One region of the Streptomyces sp. NPDC059850 genome, then DNA from elsewhere that is predicted to be linked to it. Evidence: riboswitches for the same ligand, from Rfam matches in the RefSeq annotation. Region 1 holds a riboswitch; each other region holds the start of a gene.
The links. Region 1 has a riboswitch for cobalamin ahead of ACFV9T_RS16000 (ribonucleoside-diphosphate reductase subunit alpha). Riboswitches for the same ligand answer to the same signal wherever they lie in the genome.
Positions count from the first base shown of each region.

Region 2: it holds a riboswitch for cobalamin, as region 1 does, so the genes downstream of both, cobN (cobaltochelatase subunit CobN) here and ACFV9T_RS16000 (ribonucleoside-diphosphate reductase subunit alpha) in region 1, are expected to answer to the same signal.
Region 3: it holds a riboswitch for cobalamin, as region 1 does, so the genes downstream of both, ACFV9T_RS37230 (ABC transporter substrate-binding protein) here and ACFV9T_RS16000 (ribonucleoside-diphosphate reductase subunit alpha) in region 1, are expected to answer to the same signal.
Region 4: it holds a riboswitch for cobalamin, as region 1 does, so the genes downstream of both, metE (5-methyltetrahydropteroyltriglutamate--homocysteine S-methyltransferase) here and ACFV9T_RS16000 (ribonucleoside-diphosphate reductase subunit alpha) in region 1, are expected to answer to the same signal.

Region 1 covers NZ_JBHWJI010000016.1:158,911-161,104, forward strand. Annotated here, with positions in the region: gene ACFV9T_RS15995 (FGGY family carbohydrate kinase) at 1-787, shown strand, start outside; cobalamin riboswitch at 918-1,058, shown strand; gene ACFV9T_RS16000 (ribonucleoside-diphosphate reductase subunit alpha) at 1,185-2,194, shown strand, end outside.
Region 2 covers NZ_JBHWJI010000019.1:75,180-77,373, forward strand. Annotated here, with positions in the region: gene cobG (precorrin-3B synthase) at 1-739, opposite strand, end outside; cobalamin riboswitch at 814-951, shown strand; gene cobN (cobaltochelatase subunit CobN) at 986-2,194, shown strand, end outside.
Region 3 covers NZ_JBHWJI010000070.1:14,038-16,231, reverse strand. Annotated here, with positions in the region: gene ACFV9T_RS37230 (ABC transporter substrate-binding protein) at 1-866, opposite strand, end outside; cobalamin riboswitch at 843-1,036, opposite strand; gene ACFV9T_RS37225 (copper chaperone PCu(A)C) at 1,096-1,614, opposite strand; gene ACFV9T_RS37220 (heavy metal translocating P-type ATPase) at 1,595-2,194, opposite strand, start outside.
Region 4 covers NZ_JBHWJI010000006.1:67,354-69,547, reverse strand. Annotated here, with positions in the region: gene ACFV9T_RS06940 (winged helix-turn-helix transcriptional regulator) at 16-399, shown strand; cobalamin riboswitch at 494-717, shown strand; gene metE (5-methyltetrahydropteroyltriglutamate--homocysteine S-methyltransferase) at 883-2,194, shown strand, end outside.

The DNA of each region.
Region 1 (2,194 bases):
ACTGCCCGTCGTCTCCGGCCCGTACGACCTTCCGGCGTGCGCCATCGGCAGCGGGGTGCGGGACGTGGGCGACGGGCTGCTCATCGTCGGCACCACGCTGGCCTGTCAGGTGCTCACCGACCGCGCCGTGGTGGACCCGGCCGCCGATCCGGCCGGAATGTGGCTGTGCGTCCCGGATCAGGACCGCTGGCTGCGCGCGATGCCCGCGATGGTCGGCACCGCCGCGCTGCGCTGGGTGCTCGATCTCACAGGGACGACCACGGCCGAGCTGGACACCCTGCTCGGCCAGAGCCCGCCGGGCGCGGGCGGCGTGACCGCACTGCCCTTCCTGTCCGGCGCCGGGGAACGCGCCCCCTTCGTGGAGCCCGCCGCCCAGGGCCGGTTGGACGGCCTCGGCCTCGGCACCAGCCGCGCCGACGCCGTACGGGCCGTCTGCGAGGCCGTCGCCTACGCGGCCCGCCACTGCCTGGAGGCGGCCGGGCTCTCGGGGCGGCTCGCGCTGTGCGGCGGGGGCGTGCGCTCCGCCGCGTGGACGGAGATTTTCGCGGATGTCATTGGTCACCCCGCGGCCGTCCCGGACGAGCCGGAAGTCGGCGCGCGCGGCGCGGCGGCGGTCGCCTGGCGGTCCCTCGGCGACCCCGTGGACGCCCCGCACTGGCGCTCCGCGTCCCGTACCGTCGAGCCCCGGGCGGAGCTTCGCGGCGCGTACGAGGACGGCTACGCGGGCTACCGCGACCGCCTCGCCCGTGCCCTGGACGAATGGCGGACGAGCGGCCCGGCGAGCTAGTTTTCCCTGGGATTCCGGCGGGATTCCGGCAGGCTTCCAGGGGGCTTCCGGCGCGGCCAAAGCCTGACGCGACTAGCACATCTATGCGAATCCACCCAGCTGACGACACAACATCTGGGGGCGCGTGCGCAGCGCGACACAAGATGTATGCTCGTGCTCGCTGTCGCCGCAGGGGAATCCGGTGGGAATCCGGAACTGTCCCGCAACGGTGTACGTGTGCGCTTTTGCGCACCCGTGAGTCCGATGACCTGCCGACGGCCGTCTGCATACGTCCGGGCCTCGTGGGTTGGGTCGATGGACGCTGCGCGGTGTGCCCTGAAGCGGAATCGGCATGCCCGTAAGCGGCCATCGCGCACCGCCCTCGCAGGCCCCCAGCCGAGCGAGGGAGAACACTTCAGTGACCATCGCGCCCGCCGATCCGGTTTCAGAGGCAGCGGACTCTATGGCAGCGGCCGACGCGCCCGGGACCGCCCTGCTGCGGACCCTGACCGCGCTCACCGCCGACCTGCCCGCCACCGACCCCGGCAGGGTCGCGGCCGCCGCCCTGCGCGGCCGCCACTCCGGTTCGGACGAGGCGGAGTTGCGCTCCCTGGCGACCGAGGCGGCGGCCGGGCTCATCGGCGAGGAGCCGGAGTACTCCAAGCTCGCCGCGCGGCTGCTGACCCGCGCGATCGCCGACGAGGCGGCCGGGCAGGGCGCGGAATCCTTCTCGGCCTCCGTCGCCGTGGGCCACCGCGAGGGCCTGATCGCCGACTCCACCGCCGAGTTCGTCACCACCCACGCCACCCGGCTGGACGCGCTGGTCGACCAGGCGCTGGCCGACGGCGCGGACGACCGCTTCGGCTACTTCGGGCTGCGCACCCTGCACAGCCGCTATCTGCTGCGCCACCCGATCACCCGTCAGGTGATCGAGACCCCGCAGCACTTCCTGCTGCGGGTGGCCTGCGGGCTCGCCGAGGACCCGTCCGAGCGGGCGCTGGGCGACGTCGCCGAGCTGTACCGGATGACCAGCACGCTGTCGTACCTGCCCAGCTCCCCCACGCTGTTCAACTCCGGCACCCGGCACCCGCAGATGTCGTCCTGCTATCTGCTGGACTCGCCGCTGGACGAGCTGGACTCGATCTACAACCGCTACCACCAGGTCGCGCGCCTCTCGAAGCACGCGGGCGGCATCGGTCTGTCGTACTCCCGCATCCGCGCCCGCGGTTCGCTGATCCGCGGCACCAACGGGCACTCCAACGGCATCGTGCCGTTCCTGCGCACGCTCGACGCCTCCGTGGCCGCCGTCAACCAGGGCGGCCGTCGCAAGGGCGCGGCCTGTGTCTATCTGGAGACCTGGCACGCGGACCTGGAGGAGTTCCTGGAGCTGCGGGACAACACGGGCGAAGAGGCCCGCCGCACCCACAA
Region 2 (2,194 bases), on a different contig from region 1:
CCTCGTCCGCGAGTCGCGCCGCCAAGCCGTCGACGGTCACGGCGTGTTGCGCGGGCAGGTCGCGCACCCGCCACGCCCGCGTGCCGCTCGCCCGGGCCAGGAACTCCACGGCGGCCAGCGCGGCGGCGCGCGGCACATCCCGCGCCCGCACCTCCAACGCGACCCCGTCAGCCCCGGAGCCCACCCGCAGTACGGCTCCGCCGTCCCCCGTTGCGATCAATGTCACATCCGCGCTCAGCGCGGCCACATCGCCCCGGCCGTCGTCCATCGCGAACAGGAAACGGCCCGACAAGCCGGACAGTTCTTCCCACGCGCCACCGCACAGCGCGGCGTCCAACTCCCGCGTCCACGCCGTGACATCGCCGTATCCGGCGCCGTCGAGCCCGCTCAGCGGGGACGCCACGATGTTGCGCACCCGGTCGTACCGCTCGGAGGGGAGCAGTCCGGCGTCCCGCAGCCCGGCCGCCAGTTCGCCACCGCAGGTCGCCGCCAGGCCGCGGAGCTGGAGATTTCCGCGCGAGGTGAGGTCCAGCCCGCCGTCCCCCAGCTCCTCGCTCACCCGCGCCAGCGCCTGCGCCTGACGCACCGTCAGCAGGCCGCCCGGTGTCCGGACGCGCGCCAGGGACCCGTCGTCCGCGGAGTGCAGCCGCAGCGCGCCGGGGCAGGCGTCATCGCGTCCGCGCTCCCGGCGTGGGGGCGCTTCATCCGCAGGTGGGACGGTTGTCGGGGGGAGGGACATGGCGGCGAGCATACCGACGTTTCGTCGGCCCTCACCGTCCCGTGCCAGGTCAGGAACGCCTACTATGCTCTGCGGCGGGCCGTCTGGCCCGCCGGACGCTTAAGACGGCGTTTAGGGGAGGAAACCGGTGCGAATCCGGTGCGGTCCCGCCACTGTGAGCACGGCCAGCCCGCCGTGCGAGCCAGGAACTCCCGCCGTCTTCACAACCCGCCCGGGGCGCGGACCCCGAGGAAGGCGCGCTGAGCCATGATCCTTCTGCTGTCGACGTCCGACACCGACCTGCTCAGTGCCCGCGCGGCCACGGGCCCGGTGCCATACCGCCTCGCCAACCCGGCGCGGCTCGCGCTCGACGAGCTGCCCGGCCTCCTCGACGGTGCCGAACTCGTCGTCGTACGGCTCCTCGGTGGCGTCCGCGCCTGGGAGGAAGGCCTCGCAACCCTGCTCGCGGGCGACCTCCCCGTCGTCGTGCTCACCGGTGAACAGGCCCCTGACGCCCAGCTCATGGAGGCGTCCACGGTCCCCGTGGGCATCGCCGCCGAGGCGCACGCCTACCTCGCCCACGGCGGACCCGCCAACCTGGAGCAGCTGGCCCGGTTCCTCTCCGACACCGTGCTGCTCACCGGCCACGGCTTCGAGCCGCCCGCCCCCGCCCCCACCTGGGGTCCGCTGGAGCGCACCGCGCGCGAGGACGTCACCGGACCGACCATCGCCGTGCTCTACTACCGGGCCCACCACATGAGCGGCAACACCGCCTTCGTGGAAGCCCTGTGCCAGGCCGTGGAGGACGCCGGGGCGCGCCCGCTGCCGCTGTATGTCGCCTCCCTCCGGGCCCCGGAACCCGAGCTGATCGAGGCCCTCGGCGCGGCCGACGCCGTCGTCACCACCGTGCTCGCCGCGGGCGGCACCCGCCCCGCCGAGGCGTCGGCGGGCGGCGACGACGAGTCGTGGGACGCGGGCGCGCTCGCCGGGCTCGACGTCCCCGTACTCCAGGCGCTGTGCCTGACCTCGTCCCGCAGCGCGTGGGAGGAGAACGACGAGGGCCTGTCCCCGCTGGACGCCGCGACCCAGGTCGCCGTCCCGGAGTTCGACGGACGGCTCATCACCGTCCCGTTCTCCTTCAAGGAGGTCGACGAGGACGGCCTGCCCGTCTACGCTCCCGACCCCGAGCGCGCCGTGCGTGTCGCCGGAATCGCGGTACGACACGCCCGGCTCCGCCACATACCGGCGGCCGACAAGCGCCTCGCGCTCGTCCTGTCCGCCTACCCCACCAAGCACTCCCGGATCGGCAACGCGGTCGGCCTCGACACCCCCGCCAGCGCCGTCGCCCTGCTGCGCCGGCTGCGCGCCGAGGGGTACGACCTCGGCCCCGAGGAGGGCCCCGGATCGCTTCCGGGCCTGGTCTCCGGCGTCGGCGACGAGCTGATCTACGCCCTCATCGAGGCGGGCGGCCACGAC
Region 3 (2,194 bases), on a different contig from region 1:
TCGGCGAGGGCGGGCTGGGAGAGGAGGAACTTCTTCTTCTCCGCCACGCTGCCCGCGCCGCGATAGTCGTAGAGCGCGATGACCTCGGGCTTGCGGGCCACCACCTGTTCCCAGGACGCGTCCCCGAAGACCTCGTTCAGGTCGGCGAACACATTGCGTCCGCGCGCCAGCCGGATGATCTCGGTGCCCAGGCTCTTGCCACCGGCGGTGAACGCCGCCTTGTCGCCGCTGTCGTACACGAACACCGGCACTGGCGGTGCGTCCTTCACCGCCTCGGTGGTCCTGCCGATGCGTCCCTGGAGATCGGCCACCAGCCGGTCGGCCCGCTCCGATACGCCGAAGATGGTGCCGATGGCGCGGATCTCGTCGTAGGTGTCCCGCATCGACACCCGCTTCATGCCGCAGTACTCGCGGTTGAGGTAGGTGTCGATGCCCGCGTCGGCGAACGCCTCGCGGGACCGGCCCGCGTTCTTGGCGAAGGCGCTGCCGCAGCCGCCGTAGACGAAGTCCGGCTCGGCCTCCAGGACATTCTCGAAGGACGGCTCCTTCGCGGCCCGCTCCGGTATGGACGCGAAGTCCTTCTCGTACCGGGGCAGGACGGCCGAGTCGGGGAAGGCGGTGCCGACCATCCGGTCCTTCAGTCCGAGGGCCAGCATCAGTTCGGCCGGGTGCTGGTGGATGGTGACGGCGCGGGACGGCGGCTTGTCGTGGACAGGGCGAGGGCCAGGACCGCACCGCGCCCGGTACGGCGGGGCGGCCGGGCCGGGGGAGAGGCCGGAGGAGAGAAGGAAGACGCAGCGTGCCGTCGTACACGTAAAGCCTCCTGGGGAGTCCGCGCTCCTCGGAACGGGCCCGCGACAGGCCAGTGTCCTGACTCCCGGATCGACGTTCCCCCGGCCTTCCCGCGCTCGTGCGCAGTGGCCTCTTCGAAGGGTTCCACTCCCCGGTCACAGTGGCGGGACCGTGCCGGATTCGCACCGGCTTCCTGTATCCCGTCGCGGTGATGACCGGGCGATCCTACTTTTCCTTGAGTGACGGATAAAGGGCGCACGTCCAGATCTCCCGCGGCTCCACGGCGCTGCGGACGAACCACACTCACGGCTCGATGAGATGAGAGCGCATCGCCTCGGCCCCCACTCGGCCGCGGCCGGTGAACCACAGGTTGAAGGACACCCTCTCGCCCGGCTTCATCATCGGCGGGTCGAGGACCGCGACATGGACGCCTCCCCGTTTCATCCGCAGTGTGCTGTGCGCGGGGATGGCCACCTTCTTCGCCCACCGGACGGCGCCCGGCCGCCTCTTGTCGGGCTCGCGCAGCATGGAGACGCCCAGCTCCGGGGAGTCGGCGAAGACCAGGGTGTCGTCCCGGTCCCCGACGTTGCGGATCTCGAAGTACGCGGCGGCCACGTGCCCGGGGGACTGGATGATCCGGCCGGCGCTGACCTCGATCCGCGGGACGGGCACTCCCGCCGCCCCGGTCGCCGTGTAGCCGGTGAGCAGGGCCAGGGCCAGCGCGCAGCCGCCCACCGGAACCAGGGCCGCCCGCGCTCCCCGGGCCACCGCGTCTCTCAGACGGCGCAGCGGCGGGGTGCGGTCATCGGTCGCTGAGGACATCGTTCTTCCTTCTCGTACGGCCGTGCTCGGTGTCCGCCGAGTCATGGGGCGCGAGGGGAGCGGGCGGTGTGCCGGTCCGCCGCCCGCCCGGGGCGTAGGCCCGCAGCCGCAGGCTGTTGGTGACGACCAGGACCGAACTCGCGGACATGGCCGCGGCCGCGACCATGGGGTTGAGCCAGCCGGTCGCGGCCAGCGGGACGGTGACCACGTTGTAGCCGAAAGCCCAGACGAGGTTGGCGCGGATGGTGCTCAGGGTGCGCCGGGTGAGCCGGATGGCGTCGACGACGGCCAGCATGTCCTCCCGTACGAGGGTGATGTCGGCGGCGCCGATCGCGGCGTCGGTGCCACCGCCCATGGCCATGCCGAGATCGGCGGTGGCGAGCGCGGCGGCGTCGTTGACTCCGTCGCCGATCACCGCGACGCACCGGCCCTCGGCGCGCAGCGCGGCGACGATCCGCTCCTTGCCCTCCGGAGTCACTCCGGAGTGGACCTTCCCGATGCCCGCTTGCTCGGCCATCGCCTGGGCGGGGGCCGCCCCGTCACCGGTCACCAACACCGGCTCGATGCCCAGCGCGCGCAT
Region 4 (2,194 bases), on a different contig from region 1:
TAGGAGAGTGCCCTGATGGTGACCAAACAACAGCTCAACGGCCTGCCCGAGGACGCGGACCTGAGGCGCGCGGACTCCCTGGCGCGCGAGATCTTCTCGGACGTGGCCAACAAGTGGGCACTCCTGATCATCGAGGCGATCGGCGAGCGCACCCTGCGCTTCAGCGAGCTGCGGAACGAGGTCGAGGGCGTCAGCCACAAGATGCTCACCCAGAACCTGCGCATGCTGGAGCGCAACGGCCTGGTCGACCGGAAGGTGTACCCCACCGTGCCGCCGCGGGTCGAGTACACCCTCACCGAGCCGGGCCGGGCCCTGCGCACCACGGTCGACGCCCTGTGCGGCTGGACCCACCAGTACCTCGACCGCATCGAGGACGCGCGCCAGCGCTTCGGCGCCTGACGGAGCGGGCCGCGTCGGCGAGGTGGCCCAGAGGGTGGCCCACCTCACCATCCGGATGGCGGACGGCCCTCTTCCCTCCCGCGCCCCACCCCGTAGGCTGGCCGGTGCAGCTGGTTCGCCCCGTCCGCCAGGCGGGACGCGTCGCAAGAGGGAACCCGGTGGGAATCCGGGACTGCCCCGCAGCGGTGAGCGGGAACGACCGCCGTCATGTGCACTGGGCCCGGCGACATCGGGCCTGGGAAGCGACGGCCAGTAGGTGTCCTCCCCCGGAGGACGTGCCCGCGAGTCCGAAGACCTGCCAGTGGCCCGCGTACGAACCACTCGTGCGCGGCATCTCGGTGACCTCGAGGGCGGGTCGGCGTACCTACCAGGCGGATGACCGCGCTGTGCCGCGCGGGGTCGTCTTCCGCCGGGTTCCGTCACCCTTCGCGCTCTCGTCCCGTCGCCGGGATCTCAGGGATTCATCTCGCGAAGGAGATCTCCGTGACCAGCAAGACCGCGGCCGCGGCAGCACGGGCCACCGTGTACGGCTACCCCCGCCAGGGCCGGAACCGGGAACTGAAGAAGGCGATCGAGGGCTACTGGAAGGGCCGCGTCACCGCCGACGCCCTCCGCGCCACCGCCGCCGAACTGCGCGCCACCAACTGGCGGCAGCTCTCCGGGGCGGGCGTCCACGAGGTGCCCACCGGCGACTTCTCGTACTACGACCATGTCCTCGACACCACCGTCATGGTCGGCGCGATCCCCACCCGGCACCGCGCCGCCGTCGAGGCCGACGCCCTGGACGGCTACTTCGCCATGGCGCGCGGCACCCAGGACGTGGCGCCGCTGGAGATGACGAAGTGGTTCGACACCAACTACCACTACCTGGTGCCCGAGCTGGGCCCGGACACGGTGTTCTCGGCCGACTCCACGAAGCAGGTGGCGGAGCTGAAGGAGGCCCTGGCCCTGGGCCTGACCGCCCGGCCCGTCCTGGTCGGCCCGGTCACCTACCTGCTGCTCGCCAAGCCCGCCCCCGGGGTGGCCGCGGACTTCGACCCGCTCACCCTGCTCGACCGGCTGCTGCCGGTGTACGCGGAGGTGCTGGCCGACCTGCGCGCGGCGGGCGCCGCGTGGGTGCAGCTGGACGAGCCCGCCCTCGTCCAGGACCGCACCCCGGCCGAGCTGAACGCCGCAGAGCGCGCGTACCGCGACCTCGGCGCGCTCGCCGACCGGCCGAAGCTGCTCGTGGCCACCTACTTCGACCGGCTCGGCGACGCCCTGCCGGTGCTGGCCAAGGCCCCGGTCGACGGGCTCGCGCTGGACTTCACCGAGGCGGCGGCCGCCAACCTGGACGCGCTGGCCGCCGTCGGCGGACTGTCCGGCAAGCGCCTGGTGGCGGGCGTGGTCAACGGCCGCAACATCTGGGTCAACGACCTGGAGAAGTCCCTGTCGACGCTGGGCACCCTGCTGGGTCTTGCCGACCGGGTCGACGTGGCCGCCTCCTGCTCCCTCCTCCACGTGCCGCTCGACGCGGCGGCCGAGCGGGACATCGAGCCGCAGATCCTGCGCTGGCTGGCCTTCGCGAAGCAGAAGACCGCCGAGATCGTCGCCCTCGCCAAGGGCCTCGCCCGGGGCACCGACGCCATCGCCGGTGAACTCGCCACCAACCGGGCCGCGCTGGCCTCCCGCGCCGACTCGCCGATCACCCACGATCCGGCGGTACGGGCCCGCGCCGCCGCGGTCACGGACGCCGACACCCGCCGCTCCCAGCCGTACGGGGAGCGCAGCGCGGCCCAGCGCGCCCACCTCGGCC